Regions from separate parts of the Mesorhizobium sp. BE184 genome, predicted to be linked through region 3. Evidence: predicted binding sites of a transcription regulator. Region 3 holds the regulator's gene; each other region holds the start of a gene.
What was found. The regulator LexA, encoded in region 3, represses DNA repair genes until DNA is damaged. The targets are predictions, from matches to a motif close to TGTTCNNNNTGTGTTCNG.

Region 1 (10,711 bases), 150 kb from region 3:
TCCTCGCCCTGCGGTTCGGAGATACGCTCGACCGAGACCACTTTCTCGCCTTTCGCAGTGTTGAAGATGGTCACGCCCTTGGTAGCGCGGCTGGCGAATCGAATGCCGTGGACCGGCACGCGAATGACCGTGCCGCCATCCGAAACCAGCATGATCTGGTCATCGTTGGCGACCGGGAAGGTTGCGACCAGCCGGCCGATTTCATCGACTTTCGACACGTCCGTGGCGCGGATGCCCTTGCCGCCGCGGCCGGTCAGCCTGAAATCATAGGACGACGACCGTTTGCCGTAGCCGAACTCGGTGACGGTCAAAACGAACTGCTCGTGCGCCTTCAGTTCCGCGTAGCGCTCCGGTGACAGGTCGCCGATTTCACCCACGTCCTCATTGGTCAACGCGATCTCTTCTTCGCCGCCCGTCTCGACTTCCATGCCGGCAGCCAAAGCCGCGGCCTTGCGTTCGGCAACGGCCTGCTTGAGATACCCGGCGCGTTCGGCCGGATCGGCTTCCACGTGCTCGATGATGGCCATCGAGATGACCCGGTCGCCTTCAGCCATCGAGATGCCGCGCACGCCAACCGAATTGCGGCTCTGGAAGACGCGCACATCGTCGACACGGAACCGGATGCATTGGCCGGAACTCGCTGTCAGAAGCACATCGTCATTGTCGGTGCAGGTTTCGACGCCGAGGATCTCGTCGCCTTCCTCCTCCAGCTTCATGGCGATCTTGCCATTGCGGTTGACCTGGACGAATTCGCTCAGCTTGTTGCGGCGCACCGTGCCGCGCGTGGTGGCGAACATGACGTCGAGTTCGCCCCAGCTCGCCTCGTCCTCGGGCAGCGGCATGATGGTGGTGATGCGCTCGCCCTGCTGCAATTGCAGCAGGTTGATCAGCGCCTTGCCGCGCGACTGCGGATTGCCGATCGGCAGGCGCCAGACCTTTTCCTTGTAGACGATGCCGCGCGAGGAGAAGAACAGCACCGGCGTATGCGTGTTGGCGACGAACAGCCGGGTGACGAAATCCTCGTCCTTGGTCGACATGCCCGAGCGGCCCTTGCCGCCGCGGCGCTGCGCCCGGTAGAGCGACAGCGGCACGCGCTTGATGTAGCCCGAATGGCTCACGGTGACGACCATGTCCTCGCGCTGGATCAGGTCTTCGTCGTCCATGTCGGCCGCGCCGTCGAGCAGTTCGGTGCGCCGCGGCGTGCCGAACTCGTCCCGCACGGCTGCCAGTTCGTCCTTGACGATCTGCTGGATGCGCGCCCGCGAGGACAATATGTCAAGGTAATCAGAGATTTCCGCGCCGATCTTGTTCAATTCGTCGGCGATTTCATCGCGGCCAAGCGCCGTGAGGCGCGACAGCTGCAGCGCGAGAATAGCGCGCGCCTGCTCCTCGGAAAGATTGTAGGTGCCGTCGTCGTTGATGCGGTGGCGCGGATCGTCGATCAGCCGGATCAGGGACTCGACATCCGCCGCCGGCCAGCGCCGGGTCATCAACTGCTCCCGCGCGGTGGTGGGATCCGGCGCGCCGCGGATCAGCTTGATGACCTCGTCGATGTTGGCGACGGCGATGGCGAGACCGACCAGGATATGGGCGCGGTCGCGAACCTTGCGCAGCAGGAATTTGGTGCGGCGGCTGATCACCTCTTCGCGGAAGGATACGAAGGCCTTCAGCATGTCGAGCAGCGTCATGACTTCGGGCTTGCCGCCGTTCAGCGCCACGACGTTGGCGCCGAATGAAGTCTGAAGCGGCGTATAGCGGTAAAGCTGGTTCAGGATGACGTCGGCGACGGCGTCGCGCTTCAGCTCGATGACGACGCGGTAGCCCTGCCGGTCGCTTTCGTCGCGGATGTCGGAAATGCCTTCGATGCGCTTGTCGCGCACCAGTTCGGCCATCTTCTCGATCATCGACGATTTGTTCACCTGATAGGGAACTTCGGTGATGACGATGGCTTCCCGGTCGTTGGCTCGTTGCTCGATTTCGACGCGCCCGCGCATCAGGATCGAGCCGCGGCCCGTCGCATAGGCGCTCTCGATGCCCGCGCGCCCGATCACCAGGCCGCCGGTCGGAAAGTCCGGACCGGGGATGATCTCCATCAGCCGCGGCAGGCCGATCGCCGGGTCGTCGATCAGCGCGATGGCGCCGTTGCAGACTTCGGACAAATTGTGCGGCGGAATGTTCGTCGCCATGCCGACGGCGATGCCGCCGGAGCCATTGACCAGAAGATTGGGAAAACGCGCCGGCAAGACTTTCGGTTCGCTGCCCGACGCATCGTAGGTGTCCTGGAAGTCGACGGTCTCCTTGTCGATGTCCTCGAGCAGCTCATGCGCGACCTTGGTCAGGCGCGATTCCGTGTAGCGCATCGCCGCCGGCGGGTCGCCGTCGATGGAGCCGAAATTGCCCTGCCCGTCGATGAGCGGCACGCGCAGCGACCAGTCCTGCGCCATGCGCACCAGGGCGTCATAGATCGAGGCGTCGCCATGCGGATGGTACTTACCCATCACGTCGGCGACCGGACGGGCCGACTTCACATATTTGCGGTTCCAGTGATAGCCGCTCTCATGCGCCGCATAGAGGATGCGCCGGTGAACGGGCTTCAGCCCGTCGCGGACGTCCGGCAGCGCGCGCGACACGATCACGCTCATCGCGTAATCGAGATAGGAGCGCTGCATCTCCTCGATGATCGAGATCGGCTCGATGCCGGAAGGACCCTGCGGCCCGAGCGGTGTCTTCTGGTCGTTCAAAATGCGTCACACGAAAGAGGGAATCACAGGCCTTTTATATAGGAAGCCGCTGGATTTCTCCAATGGCGCGGCAGCTTTTCCAGAACTGATTTTCCACGAAGATTCAAATGGATGGGCGATTTTCGAGCGGACGCTGCGGCAACCTATCGCGATTGGCGCAGGCGCCGGAGCCGATTGGCGCGCGGCGTTCGACGTGACTGGACTGGCGCGCAAGCCGCGATCACGCTAGCCTGACCGCCAGAGGGTCTGGCCCATGTCCAGTTTCGACAGTCTTTTCAATGCTTTCGTGACCATTCTCGTGACGATCGATCCACCGGGTCTGGCGCCGCTTTTCCTGGCGATCACGCGCGGCATGAACCGCGACGAGCGCCGGCAGGTCTCCATTCGCGCCTCGGTGATCGGCTTTCTCGTGCTGGCGCTGTTCGCGCTGGCGGGTGCGTCGATCCTGTCGGTATTCGGCATCACCCTGCCCGCTTTCCGGGTGGCGGGCGGCTTCCTGCTGTTCTTCATCGCCTTCGAGATGGTTTTCGAGCGGCGTCAGGACCGCAAGGAGAAGATCGGCGACGTCGCCATTACCCGCGACCACATCCACAACCTCGCCGCCTTTCCGCTGGCGATCCCGCTGATCGCCGGACCCGGCGCGATTTCCGCCACGGTGCTGCTTTCCGGTTCGTTTCAGGGCGTTGCCGCGCAGATGGCGCTGGTCGGCATCATTTTCCTGTGCCTGGCCATCACCTATGCGGTGTTCCTGCTGGCCGAGCGCGTCGATGGCATACTCGGTCAGACCGGCCGCTCCATCCTGACGCGGCTGCTGGGCGTCATCCTCGCGGCGCTGGCGGTGCAGTTCGTCGCCGACGGCGTGAAGGCGCTGATGGCGGGGTGATATGCCTCTACCGGGACCAGCCTGTCCGGGGACCTACTTCGCCGACGTGTCGACCACCTCGAAATCATGGGTAATCGCAGCGGTCCTGGCCATCATCGCCGAGGCGGAGCAGTATTTGTCGATCGACAGATCGACCGCGCGCCTGACCTTGTCGAGGGAAAGCGCCCGTCCGCTGACGATGAAATGCATGTGGATGCGCGTGAACACCTTCGGGTCGATTTCGGCCCGGTCGGCGTCGAGCTCGACCACGCAATCCTCGACCGCCTCGCGGCCTTTTTCGAGGATATGCACGACATCATAGGCTGAACAGCCGCCGGTGCCGATCAGCACGAGTTCCATCGGGCTCGGTCCCGGCGTCGCACCGCCGGGCGCTGACGCCGTACCGAGGACCAGCTTGTGGCCGGAGCCCGACTCGCCGACGAAAGTCCGTTCCTCGACCCACTTGACCCGTGCCTTCACCGAATATCCCTCAAGCCAGGCGCCACCAGGTTAAGCGACTGCGCCACCCTTATGGAGACCGCAAACGGTCCCGCGCAGCGTCGATCAGAACGGGATTTCGTCGTCCAGATCGCGCGAGCCACCACCGCCACTGCGATTGCCGCCGCCGCCCGAACCGCGGCCACCGAAATCGTCGCCGCCGCCGGGACCCGACTGGCCGAAGCTGTCACGACCGCCGCCGGAATAGCCGCCGACCTGACCGCCCTCGCCCTGGCCGCGCGAATCCAGCATCTGCAGTTCGCCGCGGAATTTCTGCAGCACGATCTCGGTTGTATAGCGTTCGACGCCGTCCTTTTCCCATTTGCGGGTCTGCAGCGCGCCTTCGAGATAAACCTTCATGCCCTTCTTCAGGTACTGCTCGGCGACCTTGGCCAGATTGTCATTGAAGATGACGATGCTGTGCCACTCGGTCTTTTCCTTGCGTTCGCCCGAATTCTTGTCGCGCCAGCTTTCCGAGGTCGCAATCCGCAGATTGACCACCGGTTCGCCTGAGTTCAGCCGGCGGATTTCCGGGTCGGCGCCGAGATTGCCCACCAGAATGACCTTATTGACGCTGCCCGCCATCACACTTCTCCACGCTCATCCGAAATCGATTTGATCCACGCACCTTACAGGCTGCGCGCAGCGCGTGCCTGCCAGGAGGCAGTTTTACCCACAATGTTTTTGTTCCCTTTATGTTCTATTCAATCCGCACCTGCTTTGTCAAGGAAATGTCAGCAGAGTCAAAGGCCAGTCCGTTAGGAAGCGATACAAGCTGTTCTCGCCGCTTGCCAAACGAATAAGTTTGCACTTATGCTTCTGCCATGATCGAAGCAGAGATATTCCGCGCCCTGGCCGACCCGACCCGGCGCGCGCTGTTCGAGCGGCTGGCCGGCGGCGAGATGACCGTATCGCAGCTGCGCGATGGCACGTCGGTGACGCAGCCGGCCGTATCGCAGCATCTGGCCGTGCTGCGCGGCGCCGGGCTGGTTCAGGAACGCCGCGCCGGCCGCAACGCCTACTACCGGGCTGATCCGGACGGGCTTGGGCCGCTGCTCGGCTGGATCGAGCGCTACCGCGCCTTCTGGCCGGCGCATGTGGAAAAACTGAAGACGATGCTGAAGGAGATGGATCAATGACCGAGAAGCCCGCCGCGCCGATCGTTGTCGAATGCGACCTGGCCGAGCCGCCGGAAAAGGTCTGGCGGGCGCTCACCGTGCCCGAGCTTTTGGCTGCGTGGCTGCTGCCCAATGACATGGATCCCGCCATCGAGGCCGGCAGCCGCTTCCAACTGCGTCCCGGCGCGGCGCCGATAGAATGCGAGGTTCTTGAGGCCGATCCCTGCCGATTGCTGCGCTATTCCTGGCGTGAACGGGACGACCGTGAAAACGGCGACGCCTCCGGCATCGACAGCACCGTCAGTTTCGAGCTTGCCCGTTCCGCCTCCGGCGGCACCCGCCTGCGCATCGTGCATGGCGACTTCGCCGCCATTCCCGCGGTCGCGCTGGCCGGCGTTCCGACTTGCCGTCTCACCCTCTCGGGCAAGCCACGGCCACGGCCGGCTCCAGCCAACACGATCATGCTTTTGCGCGCGGCCTGAGCGCCGCCAACGAACGGAGAACCGACAATGAGCGGCCTTGCCAACCTGGTGCCGATGGTGATCGAGCAATCGAGCCGTGGCGAACGCGCCTTCGACATTTTCTCGCGGCTGCTGCGCGAGCGCATCATCTTCATCAACGGCCAGATCGAAGACGGCATGGCGGCGCTGGTGTGCGCGCAAATACTGTCGCTGGAGGCGGACAATCCCGACAAGGAAATCTCCCTCTACATCAACTCGCCCGGCGGTGTGGTCACCAGCGGCTTCGCCATCTACGACACCATGCGCTATGTGCGCTGCCCGATCTCGACCGTCTGCATGGGCTTTGCCGCGTCGATGGGATCGTTCCTGCTGATGGCGGGCACGCCGGGGCGGCGCATCGCCCTGCCCAACGCGCAGATCGTCGTGCACCAGCCGCTGGGCGGTTTCCAGGGCCAGGCCTCGGACATCGAGCGCCACGCCGAAAATATCCTCAAGATCAAGCGCCGCATGATCCGGCTCTATTCGGAGCATTGCGGCCGCACGCTGGAGGAGGTGGAGCGCACGCTCGACCGTGATTATTTCATGACCGCCGAGGAGGCCCGGGCATGGGGCGTCGTTGACCATGTCTATGACACACGCAAGGCCGCGGCGTAGGCGGCGTTTCTATCTTCGTTCGCCAGCCAGACCAGCTCCTGTTGCGGAAGCCACTGGCCCTGAACCGCTCGAACCGTTATGCTTTACCGATGAGCGCAACAATCCTTACCGCGCGCGCCTGCGCGTTTGTGCTGGCGGCTTTTGTCGCCGGTTACGCCCATGCGGGCGAGAAGCCGGTGTCCGGTACTTTGCCCGGGGTCGAGGGCGATTATCGCATCGTCAAGCCGGCTGAACCGGAGCCGGACTTACAGCCTGCCGAAGATGGCCGGTACAAGGTTGGCAATTTCGATGTGCGCATATCCGGTTTCGTCCGCGCAGAGGCTGGCTTCGGCAACGAGTTCGAGCTGAAGAAGAAATAAGACCGCCGCTCGCGATCGAGCCGTCAACCTCCTGCCAATGATGTGCGGGGCCTGCGTAAAAGCCCATTGCTGCAACGAAAACGGCCCCGCCGCTGCATTTGCAAAGCGGTCGGGGCCTTATGAGATCAACTCATTTTTGCCGGGAGTGTTTTACCGGCGTTATTTTTCGGATGCGCCGCGGGTTCAGCCGCTGATCCGACTATCGTTTCTCAATGTGGGGGATTTCGACGAACCGACATGGCCTAGCCGGTCGGCGTGGCAATTTCAGGTTCGCCGCGGCTCCAGCGAAACGTGGAGCCGGCTGGGACTGTCCGGTGGGGTCATACCTCGCTCCCTTGCTCGTTGCTCTTGTGTCGTTGGAGGCGCCTATTCGTAGCCTGCGGCGTCTCGCAGACGGCCTGTTGCGGCTCGAAGATCGCCCTGCTGGCGATCGGCCTCATCGACGGAAATAAATCTGGACCCGCGCCGAAGCCGGGTCAAGTGTCGAGCGACGGATGGGAGAAAAAGTGATCGGTCGCGTCAGGCGTCCGGGACGGACTTCCTGCCAACACGCTGTCAGCAAGTCGTTCGACCTTTGTTCTTTTTGCTTGCCGCATCCCGCCAAAGGCGGTTAAACGCGCTGGGGCGGTTGCGGCATCTCGACGTAGCGGCAAAACTACCTACATCAGGGGAACGGCGGCATCCGCCAATCCGGCAATCAGATATCGAGGCGGCGGACCGGCATGGCCGACCACAAATACATTTCCATTCGCGGCGCGCGCGAACACAATCTCAAGAATGTCGACCTCGACCTGCCGCGGGATTCGCTGGTGGTGATGACCGGGCTTTCCGGTTCGGGCAAGTCGTCGCTTGCCTTCGACACGATCTACGCCGAAGGCCAGCGCCGCTATGTCGAGAGCCTCTCGGCCTATGCGCGCCAGTTCCTCGAGATGATGCAGAAGCCGGACGTCGACCAGATCGACGGGCTGTCGCCGGCCATTTCCATCGAGCAGAAGACCACCTCGAAGAATCCGCGCTCGACCGTCGGCACGGTCACCGAGATCTACGACTACATGCGCCTGCTGTTCGCGCGCGTCGGCGTTCCCTATTCGCCCGCCACCGGCCTGCCCATCGAAAGCCAGACGGTCAGCCAGATGGTCGACCGCGTGCTGGCGCTGGACGAAGGCACGCGCCTGTTCATCATGGCGCCCATCGTGCGCGGCCGCAAAGGCGAGTACCGCAAGGAATTGCTGGAACTGCAGAAGAAAGGCTTCCAGCGCGTCAAGGTCGACGGCGCCTTCTACGAGATCGCCGACGTTCCGGCGCTGGACAAGAAATACAAGCACGACATCGACGTTGTGGTGGACCGTATCGTGGTGCGCGGCGACCTTGCCACGCGGCTGGCGGATTCGATCGAGACGGCGCTGAAGCTGGCCGAGGGCCTGGCGGTGGCCGAGTTCGCCGACAGGCCGCTCGACGCCAGCCAGACCGGCGAGGACGCGGTCAACAAATCCGCCAACGAGACGCATGAGCGCCTGCTGTTCTCGGAAAAGTTCGCCTGTCCGGTGTCCGGGTTTACGATTGCGGAAATCGAGCCGCGGCTGTTCTCCTTCAACAACCCCGCCGGCGCCTGCCCGACCTGCGACGGGCTGGGCAGCCAGCGCGCCATCGACCCGATGCTGATCGTCCCCGACGAGAACCTGTCGCTGCGCGACGGCGCCATCGCGCCATGGGCGAAGTCGTCCTCGCCCTATTACGCGCAGACGCTGGAGGCGCTGGGCAAGGCCTATGGCTTCAAGCCCGGCGACAAGTTCAGGGACCTCGGCGCCGAGGCGAAAGAGGCAATCCTGCGCGGCACCGGCGCGCGCGAGGTGGCGTTCCAGTATGATGACGGCCTGCGCTCCTACAAGACGACCAAGACGTTCGAGGGCGTCATCCCCAACCTGGAGCGGCGCTGGAAGGAAACCGAATCCGCATGGATGCGCGAGGAGATCGAGCGCTTCATGTCGGCCACCCCCTGCCCGGCCTGCAACGGCTACCGGCTGAAGCCGGAAGCGCTGGCGGTGAAGATCGCCGGCAAGCACATCGGCGAGGTGACCGAACAGTCGATCCGCAAGGCCGACAAATGGTTCACCGAGCTGCCGTCGCAGATGAACGACAAGCAGAACGAAATCGCCGTGCGGGTGCTCAAGGAAATCCGCGAGCGGCTGCGGTTCCTCAACGATGTCGGGCTTGATTACCTGACGCTGGCGCGCAATTCCGGCACGCTGTCGGGCGGCGAGAGCCAGCGCATCCGCCTCGCCAGCCAGATCGGTTCCGGCCTCACCGGCGTGCTCTACGTGCTGGACGAGCCATCCATCGGCCTGCACCAGCGCGACAATGCCCGCCTGCTCGATACGCTGAAGCACCTGCGCGACATCGGCAACACCGTCATCGTCGTCGAGCATGACGAGGACGCCATCCTGCATGCCGACTATGTGGTCGACATAGGCCCCGCCGCCGGCATCCATGGCGGCGAGGTGATCGCCAGGGGCACGCCGAACGAGATCATGGCCAACCCCAATTCGATCACCGGCAAGTATCTGTCGGGCGAACTGGAAATCGCCACGCCGGCGGCGCGCCGTCCCGGCAAGAAGGGCAAGCGCATCAGGATCGTCGGCGCGCGCGGCAACAATCTGAAAAACGTCACCGCCGAGATTCCGCTCGGCACCTTCACCGCCGTCACCGGCGTGTCGGGCGGCGGCAAGTCGACCTTCCTGATCGAGACGCTGTTCAAGGCCGCCTCGCGCCGCATCATGGGCAGCAGAGAGCATCCGGCCGACCACGACCGCATCGAGGGCCTGGAATTCCTCGACAAGGTCATCGACATCGACCAGTCGCCGATCGGCCGCACCCCTCGCTCCAACCCCGCCACCTACACCGGCGCCTTCACGCCCATCCGCGACTGGTTCGCCGGCCTGCCGGAGGCCAAGGCGCGCGGCTACCAGCCGGGCCGTTTCTCGTTCAACGTCAAGGGCGGCCGCTGCGAGGCCTGCCAGGGCGACGGCGTCATCAAGATCGAGATGCATTTCCTGCCGGACGTCTACGTCACCTGCGACGTCTGCCACGGCAAGCGCTACAACCGCGAGACGCTGGACGTCACCTTCAAGACCAAGTCGATCGCCGACGTGCTCGACATGACGGTGGAGGAAGGCGTCGATTTCTTCGCCGCGGTGCCCGGCGTGCGCGACAAGCTGCAGACGCTGAAGGATGTCGGCCTTGGCTACATCCATATCGGCCAGCAGGCCAACACGCTGTCGGGCGGCGAGGCGCAGCGCATCAAGCTGGCCAAGGAGCTGTCGCGCAAGGCGACCGGCAAGACGCTCTACATCCTCGACGAGCCGACCACCGGCCTGCACTTCCACGACGTCGCCAAGCTGCTGGAAGTGCTGCAGGAACTGGTCGACCAGGGCAACACGGTGGTCGTCATCGAGCACAATCTCGAAGTCATCAAGACCGCCGACTGGGTGCTCGACCTCGGCCCCGAAGGCGGCGACGGCGGCGGCGAACTGGTGGCGAGCGGGACGCCGGAAGAGATTGTCGCGGAAAAGCGCAGCTATACCGGGCAGTTCTTGAAGGAACTGCTGGAGCGCCGGCCGGGGGCGAAGCGAAGGGTGGCGGCGGAGTAGGTCGCGTTCCTGTGGATCGCGATATTCCACTCTTGTTCTCTTTATGTACTTTATATATTCTGTGACCACAGTTTGCGGGGCAAAACTATGGCGCAATTTAAGTACGCACAGTATCTCCAGAAAAGCGATCATGCCGAATACGACGCAGAACATCCTCCAGGTACCATAGCTGCGAACTCAGGCATTTACCGATGCAAGCACTGCGGTGACGAAATCGCTGCAAACAAAGGAAATCCGTTACCACCCCAGAATCATCACCAGCATAATCCGCCCGCACCTATTCGCTGGACCCTACTTGTGTTCGCGCAGCAGAAGTGAGGATGGAATGTGGATAGCTGTCACGAAACGGTTTTCCGAATTCAACGACAATA
Region 2 (10,711 bases), 1.3 Mb from region 3:
GTTCGGCATGTGCGGGAACGGTAAGGGCGAGCGCCGAAAACGCCACACCCAGCAAGAGCATCTTCTTCATCGTAATCCTCCCAAAAGACAGACCGGCCCATGGACAGATCGAACGGAACCTCCATTCCGCAGCCGATGCTGCCCGGACTGTGCCCCAGCAAAGGAGGAACTGCAACCTCCGATGGAGACTTCCAAAGCGCTTTGGCTGATTTTCAGGAAGCCACCAAATTTCCACAGAGTCAAGCGGCGCGCCAACTAATCGATTTAGTTTTTTTCCGAGGGGCAACCCTTCTGCGGCGCAGCATAATTTTATGGCAATGCAGCAGATAAAACAGCTTTTAACGGGTCGCGTGCCGCTCTATGTCTTTTGAGGAGGCGTAAGCAACCGGGAAGAGTCAGCCGGAATTTTTAAAGCGCTTTGGCGCAGGAGGACGCTTTGAACCTCAAGCAGTTCTCACGGATGCTGGAGCTGTCGCAGACGACGGTAAGCCGCGCCCTGAACGGCTATCCGGAAGTCAGCGAGGAAACGCGTCGGCGCGTGGTCGATGCCGCCAAGCGGCACGGCTATCGTCCCAATCCCAGCGCCAGACAGCTCGCCACCGGCAAGACGGGCATGATCGGATACGTGCTGCCGACGGGCGCTTCGGTGGATATCGACCCGCATTTCGTCGAGTTCCTTTCCGGCCTCGGCGACTATGCGCGCGCGCACGAACTGGACCTCGTCCTGTCGCCCGCCGACGCAGACGACCAGGAAACCACCTATCGCCGCATCGTCGCCAACCGGCAGGTCGATGCGGTCTATATCTCGTCGCCGCAGCCGCGCGACAGGCGGGTTGCGCTGCTCAACACGCTCGGTATTCCCTTTCTCGTCCACGGCCGCACGGAAGGCTTCGATTTCGACTATTCCTTTCTCGACATCGACAATGAGGGGGCATTTCGCGAGGCGGCCCGCCTGCTCATGCAGCTCGGCCACCGCCGCATCGCGCTGATCAACGGCGATATACGCGAGACCTTCGCCATCCACCGCGAACGCGGTGTGCGCGCCGCGCTCGCGGAAAAGGGGCTGGTGCTGGCCGACGACACCGTCAGCAGCGCCGCAATGACCGAAGAGAACGGCTATCGCGCCGCACGCCGTCTGCTGGAAAGCAGCGCGCCGCCGACGGCGATCCTGTGTTCCAGTCTCATCATGTCGTTGGGCGTTGTGCGGGCGGCGCGCGAGCTCGGCGTCAGCATACCCGGGCGGCTTTCACTGATCGCCCATGACGACGTTTTTCCCTGGCTGAAGCCGGAGAATTTTTCCGTACCGCTGACGACGACCCGCTCGTCGATCCGGGCGGCGGGGGCGCGCGTGGCGGAGCGGCTTGCCGCGCGCCTCGCCAATCTCGAGGATGGCGCGCGCGGCGAGGTGTGGCCGGTGGATCTGGTCGTGCGCGGTTCGATCGCGGGGGCGCCGTAGGTTAGCGCCACCTACCCTTTCCCCTTGTGAGGGGGGTCGACGAGGAATCGAAGCGTAGCGGAGATTTCCAGGGGGGAGGTACTATAACAGCGGTTGCGCACCCCCACCCCGTCTCCCGCACTTTGCTTCGCAAAGCACGCTCGCCGCCCCTCCCCACAAAAGGGGGAGGGTCAAGGAAGGCGGCCCTACTCCCGCGCCGCAGCCGCCTTGAGGTTCAGCAGGCCGAAACCGAAATCATTGTCGCGGCCGGCAGTGCCGAGATCGGTGGCCGTATCGGCCAGGGCTTTTTCTGCCTGGTCGGCGGACAGATCGGGCTTGGCGTGGAAAAGATTGGCAATGGCGCCGCTGACGATGGCTGCGGCGAAGGAGGTCCCGGTGACGAGATCCGAGCCGCCGCCGATGGGCGCGGCCATGTCGACGCCGGGCGCGGAAATGTAGACATAGGGCCCGCGGTTGGCCTGCGCCATCAGTCCGTCCTTCGCGTCCGTCGCGGTAACGGCGACAACGCCCTCAAAGGCTGCAGGGTAACCGTAGGGCGCTTTCGGCCCATTGTTGCCGGCGGCGGCGACCAGCACCATGCCGAGCGCGCGGGCGCTGCGGCAGGCGGTGCCGAGCAATTCATTCTTCGGCCCGACAAAGCTCATATTGACGATGCGGACATCCTTCTCCGCCGCCCAGTCCAGCGAGGCGAGGATAGCCTCGGCCGATGACTTTCCGTCCTCGAAGGCGCGGGCGTGATAGAGGGCAGCGCCTGGCGCCACGCCCTGGAATGGCCCGGTGCCGGCAAGCAGTCCGTCGATCGACGTGCCGTGATCGCGGCTCTGCACGGGCGTATCGGGCAGCGCATCGAACTGTTCGGCGATGACGCCCTGCAAGGCGGGATGCGTATCGTCGGCAGCGGTGTCGATCACCGCGACGCGCACGTCCTCGCCATTCGCCGCGCCGGCATCGAGCGCGATGCGCTCGAACGAATAGTTGACGATCGCCGCCTGTTGCAGCGCGTAGACATGGTTGGGCTCCCGCCGTTCGGCGCGGCCATCCGCCGCCAGTTGCGCCAGCACGACGGCTACCGGGCGGCCATCCGGAATACCATAGCGCACCAGCGTTGCGCCAAGCAGCCGCGACTGGCGCTGCGACCTGACCTGCAGACCAAAGGAGATAGCGAGCTGCTGCACGACGTCGGGATCGCCTGAGACCGTCACCAGCACCTCGTCGGGCACGAAATCGCCGGCGATGGCGCGGGGCGGTTCGGCGAGCGGCAGGTCGGTGGGCGCTATGATCGGCCCCGAAGGGGGCTGACCGGACCCGCCGGCCAGCGAACCCGCTGCAACGTCGGCGGCCGGTGGCAAGGCGGCGTCAGCCGGACGGCGCGGATCGGGCGTCGGCATTGGCAGTCCGCCGGGGGTTGCACCACCTGCGGCGCTCGGTGGATTGGGAAACAGATCGACGATCAGGTCCGGGAGCGTGACCGCAGCGCCGCCCGAAGGCGTGCCGGCACCGGCTTGCGGCGGGCAATCCCTGCTGTCATCGGAGCATCCAGTTGGCAGACTTTGCCGGGCGGGTCCGGCCGTCTGCGCCATGCCAGGCTGCACGGTGAAGACGGCGAGCGCGAGAGCGGCAGCAATGGAAAGCACACGCTGCGCCACACGGACCATGGTCCGGCCCCGTACACGGCCCTGCGGCGATGCCTTTGCGGCGCGCTCAACCATCGACCGGCTTCCTGCCTCCGAGCGCCGTCTCGGTGAATGGCTGCGCGGCGATAAGGGCAAACAAGCGGTCATATTCCGCGCCGGTCGTCGTCGCGATGGCGATACGGAAGATGCCGTCGACGGTCGGGCCGGAGGCGATCTTCAGGCCATTGTTGCCCATGAACGTGACGACATCGGCCATGCGGGCATCGGGTTTGAACTTGACCAGGGCAAAGGGCAGCTTCGCCAGATCGTTTTCCGCGCCGGCGACCTCGAAGCCGGGACCACTGTTCGGCGCCGCGACCTGCTGCACGACGACAAAGGCGAGCAATGCCGCGGCAGCCGCCCAGGCAAAACTCGCGGGGACCGCACGGAACCCGTTCCAGAGCCGGGTCACCACCGAAGGGGCGGAGGAAGATGCCTTGCGTTCCCGGCCGGTCTCCGCATCCAGCTGTTTGGCAAAACGGGCGAAGGCGTCGGCCGGCGGACGAACCGCTTCGTTCGAAGCGATCGTGCCGGAGAATTCGGCCTCGGCCTCTTCCAGCGCAGCCGCCGCGGCCGGGTCCGTCGCTAGCCACGCTTCGAGGTCGGCAAGCTCGGCTCCGTCCAGCGTGCCGTTCAGATAGAACGGCAGAAGGGCCTCCATCTCATCGCGGCGCGACATCTTTCCGGCTTCGCTCATGTCGCCATCATAGCTCATGGCCATCCCCTGTCGTAGCCCGCGGCCTTCAACGCCTCGCCAAGCTTCTTGCGGGCGTAGAACATCCGCGTCTTGACGGTGGCGACAGGGATTTCCAGCACCTCGCCGATCTCGGTCACCGACTTGCCGTGGTAATAGGCCAGATCGACGACAACGCGGTGTTCCCGCGGCAGGGCATCGACGAAGCGGCGCAGCGCAGCGCCCTTGTCTTCCTTCATGGCGGTGACTTCCGGCGTGTCGGCGCCATCGGGCACGGCGGCCGCGGCTTCGTCGTCGATCCAGTCCTCCTTGCGCTTGCGCAGCGAGGACAGCGCCTTGAAGCGGGCGATGCCGAGCAGCCAGGTCGAAACCTCGGAACGGCCTTCGAAAGCCGGCGCCTGACGCCAGAGTTCGAGGAAAACTTCATTTGCAATATCGTCCGCGACCATGTCCGACCCCGTCTGGCGCGCCACGAAGCGGTAGACCCGCGCGTGGTGGCGCATGAACAGGAGCCGCAAGGCTGCCCGGTCGCCCGAAGCGACCCGGCCGACGAGTTCGCGGTCGGTCGACGATGCGTTCGTCATGACCGGCCGAGCCGCCCGGCTCCTGTCTGCTCTGTCGCCGATGGGGTCAAGAAGGTTCACCGCCTCGCCTCGATTTTCCAAAGCTAACCGAAGAGGCCTGGGGTTTCCAGCGGCATGCGAAGGCCGCTTTCCTCCCATTCACCGGCAGGGATGGATCAGGCCCTTCAGGCCGCAGGCCAGATCGTTGCGCCCAGCGTCCTCATCGCCAGACCGCGCGCCAGAGCCTCGGCGCTGCCGGCGTGCTGCGAAAGCGCCGCCGCCTGCCGCCTGGTGATGACAAGCCCCTGCGCCAGCGCGCGCTGGCGGGCAAAGGCGCGCGACAAGAAGCGGCCACGGCTGCCGGGCGCGCGGGAAAACCGGGCCGGCATGGTGAAGCGCGCCACGTGAGAAACGACCTCGTCGATCCAGCCTTCGGAAAGCCTGGCGCCCGGCTCCAGGATCAGCAGCCAGTCGCCCTTCGCCTGGCGTATGCCGGCGGCGATTCCCTCCGTCACGAAGCGGCAGCCGGCATGCTCGGCGACGCCATGCGTCTGATCGGTCGACCCCATGTCGCAGACGATGACATCGCGCACCACCCCTTCGACGGCGCCGCCGACGAGCGAGGCCAGCGTGCGCGCCAGCCCCTCCTCGCTGTCATGGGTTTCGATCAGGACACTCAACATGATTAGCCGAATAGCCGAAAGCGCCAAGCAATGCCAGTTTCAGCAATTTCCGCAAAAAGTTCTTGCTTTGTTCTCATTCTGAAAATAGGAATATGTTCATGAGAACGGCGATTCGAAACTCCCCCGACAGTCCCTGGGAAAGGGCGAAAATGGAACATATCGCGCGCGCCGACATTGCAGCCTTCGGAGCAGGACGAGCCGAAATGGCCAATGCGATGATCGAACAGAGCGGAATGCGCGTGCGGCCCGACCGCAACCGCGGACGCTCGGCCGGCATCAACCCCTCGGGCCGCTTCGAGCCGATCACCCGCCATGTCTTCGACGACGGCTGGGAGAGCCTGGAGGAACTGCCGCCGTTCAAGACCGAGGTGCAGGTGGAGAAGCCGCGCACCATCATCACCCGCAACGAGTCGCCCGATATATCGTTCGACCGTTCCATCAACCCCTATCGCGGCTGCGAACATGGCTGCGTCTACTGCTTCGCGCGGCCGACGCATTCGTTCATGGGCTTGTCGCCGGGACTGGATTTCGAAGCCAAGCTGTTCGCCAAGCCGGATGCGGCGCGCCTGCTCGACAAGGAACTGTCGAAGGACGGCTACCAGCCGCGCACCATCGCCATCGGCACCAACACCGACCCTTACCAGCCGGTGGAGAAGCAATGGCGCATCATGCGCGAAATCCTCGAAGTGCTGGAAGCGCGCGGGCATCCGGTCGGCATCGTGACGAAATCGGCGCTGGTGACGCGCGACATCGACATTCTTTCCCGCATGGCCGAACGCGGCCTGGCAAAGGTCGCGCTTTCGGTGACGACGCTGGACCGGATGCTGGCGCGCACCATGGAACCGCGCGCGTCGACGCCGACGAAGCGGCTGGAGGCGATCCGCCAGCTTTCCGATGCCGGCATCCCGGCCTCGGTGATGGTGGCGCCGATCGTTCCCGGCCTCACCGATCCGGAGATGGAGCGCATCCTGGATTCGGCGCGCGCCGCAGGCGCCCGCGAGGCCGGCTATGTCATCCTTCGCCTGCCGCTGGAGGTCTCGCCGATCTTCAAGGACTGGCTGCTGCGCCATTATCCCGACCGCTACCGGCATGTGATGTCGCTGGTGCGTTCGATGCGCGACGGCAAGGACTACGATTCGGAGTGGGGCAAGCGCATGAAGGGCGCCGGACCCTATGCCTGGCAGATCGGCCGCCGGTTCGAGATCGCCGCAAAGCGCCTCGGCCTCAACACCGAACGCCGGACGTTGCGGACCGACCAGTTCGTGCCCGCGGCGAAGAAAAACGAACAATTGATGCTGCTGTAGCAGACCTGCCGGGCTGCCCGGCATTCAAGAATCCCGTCCGGCCCTGTCCCTCGGCCCGCTGACGGTGCCTCCCGATCCGCCGCCCCAACGGACGGGAGGGTCTTGCGGAGAATCGGAGCCGATGCGAATCTGGTTGTCATGCCTCGCACGCGCACCGATTCTCCGCTTCTCTTCGAGATGACGGAAAAACCCGACTTCTCCTTCGAAACGAAGGCGATGGCTGAAGGCCTTTGGCCTGTCGCCGGCATGGACGAGGCAGGACGCGGCCCGCTGGCCGGCCCGGTCGTGGCCGCGGCGGTCGTGCTCGATCCGGCGCGCATTCCGGACGGGCTGGACGATTCCAAGCGGCTGACGTTCGATCAGCGTGAAGCGCTGTTCGAAAGGATACTCGCCACCTCGCTCGGGGTAGCGATGGCGTCTGTCTCGGCCGAAGGTATCGACGGATCGAACATCCTCAAGGCCAGCCTGGAAGCCATGCGGCGGGCGCTTTGCAGCCTGCCGGTCAGGCCCAGGCTGGCGCTGGCCGACGGACGCGACGTGCCGCCTGGCCTGCCCTGCGCCGGCCGCGCGCTCATCCGTGGCGACCAGCGATCGCAATCCATCGCCGCCGCCTCCATCGTCGCCAAGGTGATGCGCGACCGCATGATGTCGCGCTGCGGGCACACGCATGCGCATTACGGCTTCGAACTGCATATGGGCTACGCCACAGTGCGCCACCGCACCGCCATCGAGACCCACGGACCGGTGGCGCGCCTGCACCGCATTTCCTTCGCGCCGTTCCGGCTTGGTGGCATCGCGGTCGAAGAGAGCGAAGCGGAACTCCTCGGGGCGGAATGAGGCTGCTGCCCATTCTACCGGAAACCGACTGACCGCTGTTCTTCCCTGCCGGCCTCCTCCGGATCAAGTTCGGGGATGTTGGATGAAGGCCGGTGCCCGGCACAACAAAAAAGCCGCCGGATTTCTCCAGCGGCTCCTGTTCCTGAACCGGTCAGCGATACCGCCGGGACCGTTCGATCAATTCAGCTTGGCCTGGACCTCGGCGAGCGATGCCTTGAAGAGGCTTGTGTCCGCCTTGGCGTCCACCTTGTCGCCGAGAACCTTGCGGGCCGCTTCCACAGCCAGATCGACAGCGCTGGCGCGCACTTCGTTGATGGCCTCGCGCTCGGCCTGACCGATCTTCTGCTCGGCCAGCGCCGTGCGGCGGGCGACATAATCCTCGGTCTTCTTGTGCGCGTCGTCGGCCAGCATGGCGGCCTCGTTCCGGGCGGCAGTGACGATGTCGGCGGCTTCCTGCTCGGCTTCCTTGCGCTTCTTCTGGTACTCGGCCAGCAGCGCCTGCGCTTCCTCGCGCAGACGACGGGCCTCTTCCAGTTCGGCGCGGATCTTGTCCGAGCGGGCGTCGAGCGACTTCGACAGCATCGCCGGCACCTTGATGTAGAGGAGGATGGCGACGAAAATCAGCAGGGCGACGGTGGCCCAGACTGTGGCGAGAGCTGTTGCGTCCATCGTCGTCTCCTCAGCGCACCGATTTCACGGCGGCGGCGACATCGTTCTTGTCGGCCTTGCCGACAAGCTGCTCGATGATGGCCGCGGCGGTGCTCTCGGCAATGGCGCCGACATCCTTCATCGCGCCCGACTTGATCGTGGCGATGCGTTCTTCGGCAGCGGCGAGCTTCTTGTCGAGGCCGGCCTCCACCTTCTTGCGAGCGGCTTCGGCCTCGGCCTTGGCGGCGTCGCGCGCTTCCTGGCCAATGACGTTGGCGCGGGTCTTGGCCTCGGCCAGTTCCTGCTCGTAGGCGGCGACCGCCGCATCCGCCTCACCTTTCAGCTTGGCGGCATGGTCGAGATCCTGGGCGATGCGCCCGGAGCGCACATCGAGGATGCCGGCCAGGCGCGGCAGGATCACCCGTTTCAGGAACAGGTAGAAGAGGCCGAAGGTGATTGCCAGCCAAATGATCTGCGACGGGAACGTCGCCGGGTCGAAGGGCGGGAAGGTGCCCGCGTGCTCGCCGCCGTGCGGCACTTCGGTGCCGGTTTGCGTGGCGCCTTCGGTGCCGCCATGGCCGCCTTCGACGGCGGGCGCGGTCTCTTGCCCATAGGCAGGTGTCACGAACATGGGTCGTTCCCGTGGTTCAGGCCGGCCAAAAACAGCCGGCCCTGTCTATTGGGTAGAAATCAGCCGAACAGCGCCAGAAGCGCGATGAGCAGCGAGAAGATGCCCAGAGCTTCCGTCACGGCGAAGCCGAAGATCAGGCGGCCGAACTGGCCGTCAGCAGCCGACGGGTTGCGCAGCGCGCCCGCCAGGTAGTTGCCGAAAATGGTGCCCAGGCCAATGCCCGCGCCACCCATACCGAGGCAGGCGATGCCGGCGCCGATGTACTTTGCTGCTTCAGCTTCCATTTCATAAACTCCTTCGTGAATCTGGAAAGGCTTGAATTTCCCGGCGTTGCCGCCGTCGTTCGTGTTCGGTCAGTGCCCCGGATGCAGGGCGTCGTTCAAATACATGCAGGTCAACACCGCAAACACATAGGCTTGCAGGAAAGCGACCAGGACTTCGAGGCCGGTCAGCGCCACGGCCATGGCCAGCGGCAGGACCGCGCCGGCAACGCCGGCGGCGCCGAGCGCGCTCAGCGAGACGACGAAGCCCGAGAAGACCTTCAGCGTGATGTGGCCGGCCAGCATGTTGGCGAAGAGACGGACGGAAAGGCTGATCGGCCGCGACAGGAACGAGATGATCTCGATCGCCACCACCAACGGCAGAAGCACCACCGGCACGCCGGCCGGCACGAACAGCTTGAGGAAGCCAAGGCCGTGCTTGGCGAAGCCGTAGACGATGACGGTGCCGATCACCAGGATCGCCAGGCAGAAGGTGACGATGATGTGGCTGGTGACGGTGAAGAAGTAAGGGAACAGGCCGAGCAGGTTGGCGACCAACACGAACATGAACAGCGAGAACACCAGCGGGAAGAACTTCATGCCGTGCGAGCCGGCGGCGTCGCGCAGCATATTGGCGACGAATTCGTAGCTCATCTCCGAAACGGACTGAAGGCGGCCGGGGATCAGCGCGCGGCTGGAGGTCGTCAGGTAAAGGAAAGCCGAAGCCGCCAGGACCACCACCACCATGAACAGGGAGGAGTTGGTGAAGGACAGGTCATAGCCGCCGATATGAATCGGCACGATAGGATTGATATGGAACTGGTGGATCGGGTCGACTTTGTCGGCAGCCAATTTTAAATCCCCATCAAAGCCGCTCGCGGCCTTCTAAAATCCCTGGCGCCGGGGCGCCCAATTCATTCTTCCGAACCGGGAGGCCGCTTGCCGCCCTGTCCGAACTCGGCGACGGCGCCCACCGAACGCATGACGTTCAGGATGCCGGCGCCGAAACCCAACAGCAGGAAGACGATCAGCCCCCAGGGCGAAGTTCCCGCCATGCGATCGACAAACCAGCCGACGCCGATCCCAACCGCTATTCCGGCAATGAACTCGCTGGACAGCTTGAATGCCTGGCCGTAGCCCGTGGCACCGCTCGTCCTGGCTTTGTCTTCCCCCTCGAGCCGGTTCGGCAGCCTTGTCGCAAGCGATGCTTCAAGGTCACGCCGGCGGCGTTCAAGGTCGTCGTCGCGGACGCCGGCTCCGTGCTGGTTCGAGGGGCCGGTCTCTCCGGTTCCGCCTGGCTTTTTGCCTGCGGCCATCGCAACCTCCCTGCCCGGCCAAAACGTCGCCGTTTGTCCGCCTTCAAGTCGGGCGCAACATAGATAGAGGGCCTGCGCCCGTCAAGCCGGGCGGGCCAAGCGAAAGCCAAGTATTTACGCCATGGAAATCAATGGCTTAGACAAGTGCGACATCGTGCCCGGCAACCGGCGCGGCAATGCGGCGCAGAATCCCGCGGCCGGCGAGACTCGAGCCATGTCTGCCGAAGCCTGTTCAGCTCCAGCCGCCGCCATAGGTGCGGTAGAAGATATGCAGGCCGATCTTGACCATCTTGTGCATGGAGCGTGCCCAGCCCGGATTGACGTAGTTTGCGTAGTAATGGGTCGATGACCCGACTTCCGGGATGAAGATCTTGCCGGCGCTGACCGCGAGAGCAACGTCCTTGGCGGTCTTGTAGCGCGACGGTTCGGTGATGCGGTCCTTGATGCCGTCGCAGGCAAAGGAGAACTGGCAGGCGTTGCGCCAGTGTGAATTCTGGTAGACGACGCCGCAGACGGAACCCGGATAGGCCGGATTGCGGACACGGTTCAACACCACCTGGGCGACAGCGGCCTGGCCGCGGAGCGATTCGCCGCGGGCCTCGAAATAGATCGCGTTGGCGAGGCAGGTCTGCTCCGGCTTGGAGAA
Region 3 (10,711 bases):
CCATTCCGGTCATCCATTATGTCTGCCCCAGCGTCTGGGCCTGGAGGCCGGGCAGGGCGCCCGCCATGAAGCCCTATGTCGATCGCATATTGTGCCTGCTGCCCTTCGAGCCGGCCGAATTGCAGCGCCTGGGTGGGCCGCCGGGCACCTATGTCGGCCACCGGCTGACGCACGATGCCGGCGTCGCGCTGGCAGCCGAAGGACAGCGCAATCCGCGCGATCTGTCGGCGGAGCGTACCAAGACGCTGCTGTTGCTGCCGGGTTCACGTCGCAGCGAGGTGCACCGGCTGATCGAACCGTTCGGCGAAACCGTTTCGGTGCTGCAGGCGCGTGGGCATAGATTGCGGCTGCTGCTGCCGACCGTTCCGCATGTGGCCGATCTGGTGCGCGCGTCGGTTTCCGGCTGGCGGGATCAGCCCGAGATTGTCACCGCCCAGGACGCCAAATGGCAGGCTTTCGGCCAGGCTGATGCGGCGCTGATTGCCTCCGGCACGGTCTCGCTCGAACTTGCGCTGAGCGGGGTGCCGATGGTTTCGGCATACCGGCTGGACCCGGTCATGCGCCTTGCGCAGCGGCTGATCACGTCCTGGTCGGCATTGCTGCCGAACCTGATCGCCGACCGCGCCATCGTGCCGGAGTTCTACAACGACTATGTCCGGCCGGGGAATCTGGCACGGCATGTCGAGGCGCTGTTCACCGACACCGAGATGCGCGCCTGGCAGAAGGAAGGCTTTGCGGAGGTGCGCCGCCGCATGGCGACCGACCGCCCGGCCGGCGAGATCGCAGCCGAGGCGGTGATGGAAGTAATTCGGCAATAGGCAATCGGCAATCGGGTAAATTGGCCTTGCACGGCTGAAATCTGTGCACGATGCAGTGCCGACTGCCGACTGCCGACTGCCGACTGCCGACTGCCGTTCTACCGCTTGGCAATCGGCACGTAATCCCGCTCCGGCGCGCCGGTGTAGAGCTGGCGCGGACGGCCGATCTTCTGGTGCGGGTCCTCGATCATTTCCTTCCACTGCGCGATCCAGCCGACGGTGCGGGCGACGGCGAACAGCACGGTGAACATGGTAGTGGGGAAGCCCAGCGCCTTCAGCGTGATGCCGGAATAGAAGTCGACGTTCGGGTAGAGCTTCTTCTCGATGAAGTACTCGTCGGTCAGCGCGATCTTCTCGAGCTCCATGGCGATGTCGAGCAGCGGATCGTCCTTGATGCCGAGTTCGCCGAGAACCTCATGCGCGGTCTTCTGCATGATCTTGGCGCGCGGATCGTAGTTCTTGTAAACGCGGTGGCCGAAACCCATGAGGCGGAACGGATCGTTCTTGTCCTTGGCGCGACCGATGAATTCCGGGATGTGGTCGACATGGCCGATCTCGGACAACATGTTGAGCGCCGCCTCGTTGGCGCCGCCATGCGCCGGCCCCCACAGGCAGGCAATGCCGGCGGCGATGCAGGCGAACGGGTTGGCGCCGGAAGAGCCGGCCAGGCGAACCGTCGAGGTCGAGGCATTCTGCTCATGGTCGGCGTGCAGGATGAAGATGCGCTCCATGGCGCGCGCCAGCACCGGGTTCACCTTGTATTCCTCGCATGGCACGGCGAAGCACATGTGGAGGAAGTTGGCGGCGAAGCCGAGGTCGTTCTTCGGGTAAATGAAGGGCTGGCCGATATGGTACTTGTAGGCCATGGCGGCGATGGTCGGCATTTTTGCGATCAGGCGCATGGAAGCGACCATGCGCTGGTACGGATCCGAGATGTCGGTGGAGTCGTGATAGAACGCCGACAGCGCCCCGACGACGCCACACATGACGGCCATCGGATGCGCGTCGCGGCGGAACCCGGTGAAGAAGCGCGACATCTGCTCATGCACCATGGTGTGGCGCGTCACGCGGTAATCGAAATCGTCCTTCTGGGCCTTGGTCGGCAGCTCGCCGTAAAGAAGCAGGTAGCAGACTTCGAGGAAGTCGCCATGCTCGGCCAACTGGTCGATCGGATAGCCGCGGTGCAGCAAAACGCCAGCATCGCCGTCGATGAAGGTGATTTCCGATTCACAGGCGGCGGTCGAGGTGAAGCCTGGATCGTAGGTGAAAGCGCCCGTCGTCGAGTAGAGTGCACCGATGTCGATGACGTCCGGGCCGATGGAGCCGCTTCGGACCTTGAACTGGTGGGACTTGCCGCCCAGGTCCAGTGTTGCAGTCTTTTCGGTCATCGCAAACTCCTTTTGTTTCCTCTTGCCCTTCAGGCAAAATTATCTTGCAACGCAAAGCGTTGGAAAAATTTTTGAATGCGCGAGAACACTACCCCGCCCGAGGGTGCATGCCTGATTAGTCCAACGCTAATGTTGCACCGCAATACGCGCCTTTCAATGCCAATTTCTTGTGCCAGGTCCCCTCTAATCGATTTGATCGCCGATGCGCGCCAGACTTTCGTCGCGACCCAGCACGGCCAGAACGTCGAACACGCCGGGAGACGTGCTGCGGCCCGTCAGAGCGGCGCGCAAGGGCTGCGCAAGCTTGCCGAGCTTAAGGCCGTTTGCCTCGGAATAAGACCGTACGACGGCCTCAGTCGATGCCGCGTTCCAGTCGGTCACGGCCTCAAATCCCGGCAGCAATGCCGCAAGCACGGCTTTGGCATCGGCGTCGAGAATCGCGTGCGCCTTCTCGTCCAGCGCCAGCGGCCGGTCGGCGACGAGGAAATAGGCGCTGTCGGCCAGCTCCACCAGTGTCCTGGCGCGCTCCTTCAGCCCGGGCATGGCCTGTAGCAGCCGGTCCTTGGCCTTCTCGTCCAGCTTCGCGGCCAGCGCCTCGCCATTCGGCAGATGCGGCAGCGTCTCGATGAAGATATTCGTCAGCGCCGCGTCGTCCATGGCGCGCATGTGAACGCCATTCAGCGCTTCGAGCTTGGCGAAGTCGAAGCGCGCGGCGCCCTTGTTGACGTCGACAATGTCGAACCACGAGACCATGTCGGCCACGGACATGATTTCGTCGTCGCCATGGCTCCAGCCAAGCCGCGCCAGATAGTTCAGCAGCGCCTCGGGCAGATAGCCCATGGCGCGATAGGCCTCGACGCCGAGCGCGCCATGGCGCTTGGACAGCTTCGCTCCGTCGGCGCCGTGAATGAGCGGAATATGCGCCATCCTCGGCACGGTCCAGCCCATGGCGTCGTAGATCACCGTCTGGCGCGCTGCGTTGGTCAGGTGGTCGTCGCCGCGGATGATGTCGGTGACGCCCATGTCATGATCGTCGACCACCACGGCATGCATGTAGGTCGGGTTGCCGTCGGAGCGCAGGATGATGAAATCGTCGAGGTCCTTGTTGGGAAAGCGCACGTCGCCCTGCACCTTGTCGCGCACCAGAGTTTCGCCCTCGGACGGAGCCTTGATGCGGATCGCGCCGCGCACGCCGGCAGGCGCCTCCGACGGGTCGCGGTCGCGCCAGCGGCCGTCGTAGCGGGGCGGGCGCCCTTCGGCGCGGGCCTTCTCGCGCATCGCCTCCAGTTCCGCCGGCGTGGCGTAGCAATAATAGGCCTTGCCGTTGCGAACCAGTTCCTCGGCCACCTCGCGGTGGCGAGCGGCGCGCTCGAATTGCGAGACCGGCTCGCCCTCCCAGGTCAGGCCAAGCCAGGACAGTCCATCAAGGATGGCGGCGGTGGCCGCATCGGTGGAGCGTTCGCGGTCGGTATCCTCGATGCGCAGCAGCATCGTGCCGCCCGTATGCCTGGCATAGAGCCAGTTGAACAGCGCCGTGCGCGCGCCGCCGATATGGAGATAGCCGGTGGGCGAGGGGGCAAAGCGGGTAACGACCGTTTCGGACATAGAACTCTTCAGAACCTTCGGGCATTGGCGGACTTTTCCGCGCCGGGCGTTCATGTAGCATAGGGGGGCATGGGCGCAAGGGGCAGACCCGATGGCGGGGCAGGGCCGGGGCGGCAAAGACAGCGGGAAAGCTGACCGCGACGTCAGCGAACGGTCGCTGTTCGCGCCGACGCCGGCGCCGGATTCTCATGCCGGGTTGCGGGTAGATACCGCGGCTATGCGAAGCTCGCCGGTCACAGCCGATGACGGCGCAGCAGCGTCGCCGTTGCGGGAGCCGGCGCACGGACCTGCCCCTCAAGGTGAAATCCTTCCCGCGGAATATCTGCCCGGAAAGATCCAGCTTTCCCGGCCCGGTCCGGCCAGATGGCGGCTCGCGCAAAGTCTTGGCCGGATTTCCGTCCATGACCTTGGCCGCAGCCTTGCCGTGGCCTCCGGTACGGAACTCGACCGAGGCGTCGGCTTCCTGCTCGTTCCTGTCTTCCTGGCCACTGGAGCCCTGTTCTATTTCGCGGTGGCATCCGAACCCGGTTTCCTGCAGCCGGTCATGTGCGTCGTGGCTTTGGCCTGCCTGATGCTCGCCTGCCGCTCGCAGCCGAAAATGCATCTTTTGTTCGCTGTCGGGTTCTTTTGCGCGCTCGGCGTTCTGGCGGCGAAGGTCGAGACCTGGCGGGGCGGCGGCGAGACGCTCGGGTCGGACATTTCCACGCGCCTGACCGGTCGGGTCGTTTCAATCGACGAACTGGCCAGCGGCCGGGTGCGGCTGACGCTGGACGTGATTTCGACCGCGCGGCCGAAGCTGCGTTACCAACCGGAGCGCGTGCGGCTGTCGGCCCGCGCCATCCCGGCCGGAACAATGGCGGGATCGCAGGTCAGCGGCTTCGTGCGACTTTTGCCGCCGACCGGGCCGGTGAGGCCGGGCGGCTACGACTTCTCCTTCGAAAGCTATTTCGAGGGCCTGGGCGGCAGCGGCTTTTTCCTCAGCAATCCCAAGCTGGAGCCAATCAAGGAGGTGCCGCTCAAGGCGCGGCTGGCGACGGCGGTGCAGAATATCCGCGACGCCATCGCAGGCCGCATCCGCGCCACCATTGGCGGACCGGAAGGCGAAATCGCCGCCGCCCTCATGGTCGGCGTGCGCGCCGGCATTCCCGAGCCGATCAACGAGGCGATGCGGCGCACCGGCATCTACCACATCATCTCGATTTCCGGGCTGCACATGGCGCTGGTCGCCGGCACGGTGATGGTGATGCTGCGCGCCGCCTTCGCGCTGTTTCCCGGCTTTTCTTCGCGACGCCCGGTGAAGAAATATGCCGCCGCGGCGGCGCTGTTTTCGATCGCGGCGTACCTTTCCATTTCGGGCGTCGTTGTCGCCGCCGAGCGCAGCTTCATCATGCTGGCGGTGATGCTGACGGCGGTGCTGTTCGACCGCGCGGCGCTGACCATGCGCAACCTCGCCATCTCGGCGGTCATCGTCATCCTGGTGTCGCCGCACGAGGTGGTCGGCCCGAGCTTCCAGATGTCGTTCGCAGCGACCGCGGCGCTGGTTGGCGCCTATGCGTGGTGGTCGGACTACCGCGCGACCAAAAGCGCAAGCGGCCCGCCGGCGGAGCGCTCACTCCTCGCCGATCTCACGGGCCGGTTCTTCAGCGCCGGGGTCGGCATCGCCGCGACCACGATCATCGCCGGCAGCGCCACCGCCTTGTTCGCCATGTGGCACTTCCAGCGCGTGTCGCCGCTCAGCCTGTTCGCCAACCTCGCCGTGATGCCCATCGTCTCGCTGGCGGTGATGCCCTTCGCGGTGCTCTCCGCCATCGCCATGCCGTTCGGCGCCGACGGGCCATTTCTCTACGTGGTGGGAAAGGGGCTGACGGCGATGATCGCCATCTCCGATTGGATTTCCGTGCGGTCGCCAGTCGATGCGGTCGGGCTGGTGTCCATCCAGTCCGTCCTGCTCGTCACCGTCGCGCTGGTGATCGCGACCGTGGCGACGACCCGGCTGCGCCTGGCGGCCATTCCGTTCGCGCTTGGCGGCATACTCGCCATGCCGAGCGTGCGAACGCCGGACGTCCTGGTCGCGGAGGATGCGCATCTGATCGCCATGCCGATCGGCGGCGGCGAACTCGCCGTCAATCGGCCGAAGCCGAACCAGTTCACCATCGACAACTGGCGTCGCGCGCTTGATGCGGAAACTGTGATCGGGCCCGAAACCCTCAAAGGCGAAGAAACAAGGCTGGTCACAACCGGCGCGCTCGACCTCCCGCCCGGCACGCCATTTCTCTGCACACCGGACAGTTGCGTGGCGCGGCACGTCTCGGGGGCAATCGTGGCGCGGGTGAAGGACGAACGGTCGGCCGGCAATGCCTGCGGATTCGCGGCCTTGATCGTCATCGACGACGCAACCGCTTCCGATCCCTGCCATGACCCGCTGGTTGCGGTCATCACCAGACAGGAGCTTGCGCAATCGGGCAGCGCCGCCGTGTATTTCGCTCCGCAGTCAGCCGCCGCGCCAGCGGAAATCCAGTTCGCCATCGTTGGCGACTACCGGCCCTGGCACGTGCAGCGGCAGTTCTCGCGCGAGGCGAGGGGACTGCCGCCGTTCGAGCGCCGGTCACGCCAGGACGCGAGCCGTCAAAGACGAAATGCGGAAGACGAGCAAAATTCGGAAGATGAATGACGCAACCATGCGCGGCAAACTCCAAGCCGCGTGTCGGATTCGATACGTCAAGCCAAGCCAAGCCAAGCCGCTGATCCGGATCAGTAGCGCCTGATCAGCCCGACCAGCCGACCCTGCACCTTGACCCGGTCGGGGCCGAAGATGCGGGTTTCATAGGCGGGGTTCGCCGCTTCCAGCGCGATGGATGCGCCCTTGCGGCGGAAGCGCTTGAGGGTCGCCTCCTCGTCGTCCACCAGGGCGACGATGATCTCACCGGGGCTGGCGGTGTTGGCGTTGCGGATGATGACCGTGTCGCCGTCGAAAATGCCGGCCTCGATCATCGAATCGCCCTTGACCTCGAGCGCGTAGTGCTCGCCGCCCGAAATCATGTCCGGCGGCACGGAAATCGAATGGGTCTTGTGCTGGATGGCGTCGATCGGCACGCCGGCGGCGATGCGGCCCATGACGGGAATGGAAATGGCGGCGGCGGCATCGTCGTCGTTGCCGGCGGCCTGCAGACGGGTCGGCTCCTTCGGTTGCGGCCTGCCGAGGCCACCCTGGATAATTCCGGGCGAGAATTTCCGCGCGGCGTTGAGACCTGGCGCGATCGAATCCGGCAGGCGAAGCACTTCCAGGGCGCGGGCGCGGTTCGGCAGCCGGCGGATGAAGCCGCGCTCTTCCAGCGCCGTGATGAGCCTGTGGATGCCCGACTTCGAAGCCAGATCCAGCGCCTCCTTCATCTCGTCGAAGGAAGGGGGAATGCCGCTTTCCTTCAGCCTTTCATGGATGAAAAGAAGCAGTTCATGTTGCTTGCGCGTCAGCATTGCGGCCCCCAAGGGTGTCGAACAGAATCGAAAAAACAAACCCAGAACAAACACTATCTGTTCCAGTTGTGTTCCGCAACCGTTTAAAGTTTAATGAATGTGTTGACGTTTTGTTCAGCAAGCCCGCCGCCACGCGGGCGTCAGCGCAGCATCAGCACCTTGCACGGGTCCCCGGCTGCGGCGGCGGGGGCGAAAGGCTCGCGCACGATCAGGCCGTTGGCGTCGGCCATCATGCGCAGCATGGACGAATCCTGCACGCTGAAAGGCGTCGCCGTTAGGCTGCTTGCTCCATCGTGGACGACGGCGCGCACATAATCCTGGCGCTGGTCGTTTTCGGCCATCGGGGCGGCAAGCTGTGCCTCGCGGATGTCTTGCACGAATTGCCGCCCGCCAAGGCGGGCCAGCAGCGGCTTGAGGAACAGCTGCGTACAAACGAGGCTCGCCACCGGGTTGCCAGGCAAGCCAACGCAGCGGATGGGCCCCATGCGCCCGAACATCAGCGGTTTGCCGGGACGCATGGCGATCTTCCAGAAATCCAGCGTCATGCCCTCGCCGGTGAGCACGTCGTGGACGAGATCGTGATCGCCGACGGAAGCGCCGCCGAGCGTGACGATGACGTTTGCGCCAGCCGCCACCGCCTTGCGCACCAGGGCTGCGATGGCGTCCTTGCTGTCCTTGGCGATGCCGAGATCAATGGCTTGCGCGCCAACCGAGCGGGCCGCGGCGGCGACGCCATAGGCATTGGACGAGATGATCTGGTCTGGCCCGAGTTCAGCGCCCGGCAGCATCAATTCGTCGCCGGTGGCGATGATGGCGACGAGCGGCTGGCCGATGACGGGGACTCGCGGATAGTTTGCCGAAGCCGCCAGCGAAAGGGCCGCGGGATCGAGCAGCCGGCCTTTTTCAAGGACGACGTCGCCGTCGGCAAAATCGAGGCCGGCCTTTCGCACATTGCGGCCAGGGCTGGCCGGTTCCAGCACCTCAATGACGCCGTTGCCGGTGGCGCGGACGTTTTCCTGGATGACGACCGTGTCGGCACCCGCCGGCAGCGGTGCGCCGGTGAAGACACGCACTGTCTGGCCGCGCTCCACAGTACCGGCAAATCCCTGGCCAGCCGGCGCGGCGCCGATCACGGTGAGCTGGGCGGGCGCGGTCGACACATCGGCCGCCTTGACCGCGTAGCCGTCCATGGCGGAAGCGTGGAAGGGCGGCTGGGTACGCCGGGCGACCAGAGGCTGTGCAAGGACACGCTCGAAAGCCTCGTGCAGCGCGACGTTCTCGGCGGGCAAGGGCTCAACGCCGTCCAGCAGGCGCTGCAGTGCTTCGGCGACTGGAACAAGCGCCATCACGCCGCCTCGTAATCGCCTGATTTTCCGCCGCTTTTCAGCTTCAGCCGAATGCCGGATATGACCATGGCCCGGTCTACGGCCTTGGCCATGTCGTAGATGGTCAGGCAGGCGACGGAGGCTGCCGTCAGCGCTTCCATTTCCACGCCTGTCTTGCCGGTTACGCGGGCTTGCGCCGTCACGCGCAAGCCCGGCAAGCTTTCGTCGGGCTCGATCTCCACCGACACCTTGGTCAGCAGAAGCGGGTGGCAGAGCGGGATCAGCTCATGCGTCTTCTTGGCGGCCATGATACCGGCGATGCGCGCGGTGCCCAGCACGTCGCCCTTCCTGGCATTGCCGTCGAGGATCATGCGCAGCGTTTCCGGCTGCATGGAGACGAACCCTTCGGCCACCGCGAAGCGAACAGTCTCGGCCTTGCCGCCGACATCGACCATGTTGGCTTCGCCGGTGGCGCCGATATGGGTGAGGCCTGGGACGGGCAGCGAATCGCCGGCCATCTCAGGCCTGCGCCGCGGCGATGTCGAGGCTGAGCAGCGCGCGCGTCGCTTGCGTCACGTCGGGCTGCCGCATCAGGCTTTCGCCGACCAGGAAGGTATCGATCCCGCTTTTCTGCAGCCTGCGGCAATCTTCATTGGTGAAGATGCCGCTTTCGGACACCAGCAGGCGATCGTTCGGGATCATCGAGGCGAGCCGTTCGGAGGTCTGCAACGTCGTCTCGAAGGTGCGCAGGTCGCGATTGTTGATGCCGATCAGCCTTGATTTCAGCCGAAGCGCCCGCTCGGTCTCGGCTTCGTCATGCACTTCGATGAGAACGTCCATCCCGAGCGAAAACGCCGTATCCTCAAGTTCGGCCGCCATCGCGTCATCGACGCTGGCCATGATGATGAGGACGGCGTCGGCGCCCCAGGCCCGCGCCTCATGGACCTGATAGGGGTCGAAGAGAAAATCCTTGCGCAGCGCCGGCAGGGACACGGCGTTGCGGGCCCCGGTCAGGAACTCCGGCGCGCCCTGGAAGGAGGGCCGGTCGGTCAACACGGACAGGCACGCCGCGCCGCCCTTCGCATAGGCTGCGGCGAGAGAAGGCGGATCGAAATCGGCGCGGATGAGGCCCTTGGAAGGGCTCGCCTTCTTGATCTCGGCGATCAAACCTATCTTGCCGGCTGCGCGCTTGGCCTGCAGAGCGGCTATGAAGCCGCGGGGCGCGCTGGCATCGGCGGCGCGCGCCTTGATTTCCGCAAGCGGGACGCGGGCCTTGGCTTCCGCGATCTCGTCGCGCTTGTAGGCTTCGATCTTTTTCAGGATATCGGCCATCGCGTTACCTGTTGGAAACAGCGATGAGCTTGTCGAGGACGGCAACCGCCCGGCCGTTGTCGATCGCCTCGGCGGCCATGGCGATGCCTTCTGCGAGCTTGGCGGTCTTGCCGGCGACCACGAGACCGGCGCCGGCATTCATCAGAACCGTATCGCGGAACGCGCCGGGCGCTCCTTCGAGCATGGTGCGCAGCGCATTGGCATTGAAAGCCGCGTCGCCGCCATTGAGCTCTTCCTGGGTGTGGCGGGCGATGCCGAAAGCCTCCGGAGTCAGCGTGAAGGTGCGGATCGTCCCGTCGGACAGTTCCGCCACCTGCGTTTCACCGGTCGTGGTGATCTCGTCATAGCCGTCGCCATGCGCCACCCAGGCGTATTTGGTGCCAAGCGCCTTGAGTGTTTCGGCGACCGGAATGGTCCATTCGGGCGAGAAGACGCCGACCATCTGGCGGTCGACGCCGGCGGGATTGGAAAGCGGACCGATAAGGTTGAAGATGGTACGGATGCCCAGTTCGACGCGCGTCGGCCCGACATGTTTCATCGCCGGATGATGCGACGGCGAGAACATGAAGCCGACACCGGCCTCGTGGATGCAGCGGCTGATCGCCTCCGGTTGCAGTTCGATGTTGACGCCGAGCGCGGCCAGGACATCGGCGGCTCCGGTCAACGAAGACAGCGCCCGGTTGCCGTGCTTGGCGACCGGAACGCCGCATGCAGCGATGACGAATGCGGAAGCGGTGGAGATATTCACGCTGTGCAGGCCGTCGCCGCC

Region 1: ssb (single-stranded DNA-binding protein) is a predicted target of LexA. The motif match lies at 4,787-4,804, and genes of this name have one in related genera.
Region 2: J2X35_RS00380 (PA0069 family radical SAM protein) is a predicted target of LexA. The motif match lies at 5,127-5,144, and genes of this name have one in related genera.

Annotation. Positions count from the first base shown of each region.
Region 1 is NZ_JAVDVU010000001.1:1,196,508-1,207,218, reverse strand. Features, by position in the region: gene gyrA (DNA gyrase subunit A) at 1-2,741, opposite strand, end outside; gene J2X35_RS05950 (MarC family protein) at 2,995-3,624, shown strand; gene J2X35_RS05945 (OsmC family protein) at 3,658-4,083, opposite strand; gene ssb (single-stranded DNA-binding protein) at 4,168-4,686, opposite strand; gene J2X35_RS05935 (metalloregulator ArsR/SmtB family transcription factor) at 4,926-5,240, shown strand; gene J2X35_RS05930 (SRPBCC domain-containing protein) at 5,237-5,701, shown strand; gene J2X35_RS05925 (ATP-dependent Clp protease proteolytic subunit) at 5,729-6,334, shown strand; gene J2X35_RS05920 (hypothetical protein) at 6,424-6,693, shown strand; gene uvrA (excinuclease ABC subunit UvrA) at 7,416-10,340, shown strand; gene J2X35_RS05910 (SMODS domain-containing nucleotidyltransferase) at 10,666-10,711, shown strand, end outside.
Region 2 is NZ_JAVDVU010000001.1:78,224-88,934, reverse strand. Features, by position in the region: gene J2X35_RS00410 (ABC transporter substrate-binding protein) at 1-70, opposite strand, end outside; gene J2X35_RS00405 (substrate-binding domain-containing protein) at 437-1,456, shown strand; gene J2X35_RS00400 (S8 family serine peptidase) at 1,642-3,165, opposite strand; gene J2X35_RS00395 (anti-sigma factor) at 3,158-3,844, opposite strand; gene J2X35_RS00390 (sigma-70 family RNA polymerase sigma factor) at 3,841-4,407, opposite strand; gene J2X35_RS00385 (glycosyltransferase) at 4,572-5,069, opposite strand; gene J2X35_RS00380 (PA0069 family radical SAM protein) at 5,219-6,373, shown strand; gene J2X35_RS00375 (ribonuclease HII) at 6,512-7,210, shown strand; gene J2X35_RS00370 (F0F1 ATP synthase subunit B) at 7,388-7,879, opposite strand; gene J2X35_RS00365 (F0F1 ATP synthase subunit B) at 7,890-8,489, opposite strand; gene J2X35_RS00360 (F0F1 ATP synthase subunit C) at 8,549-8,773, opposite strand; gene J2X35_RS00355 (F0F1 ATP synthase subunit A) at 8,843-9,601, opposite strand; gene J2X35_RS00350 (AtpZ/AtpI family protein) at 9,664-10,065, opposite strand; gene J2X35_RS00345 (cell wall hydrolase) at 10,298-10,711, opposite strand, start outside.
Region 3 is NZ_JAVDVU010000001.1:1,348,577-1,359,287, reverse strand. Features, by position in the region: gene lpxB (lipid-A-disaccharide synthase) at 1-818, shown strand, start outside; gene gltA (citrate synthase) at 917-2,206, opposite strand; gene gltX (glutamate--tRNA ligase) at 2,390-3,811, opposite strand; gene J2X35_RS06660 (ComEC/Rec2 family competence protein) at 3,903-6,482, shown strand; gene lexA (transcriptional repressor LexA) at 6,563-7,285, opposite strand; gene glp (gephyrin-like molybdotransferase Glp) at 7,426-8,631, opposite strand; gene moaC (cyclic pyranopterin monophosphate synthase MoaC) at 8,631-9,128, opposite strand; gene trpC (indole-3-glycerol phosphate synthase TrpC) at 9,130-9,942, opposite strand; gene trpD (anthranilate phosphoribosyltransferase) at 9,947-10,711, opposite strand, start outside.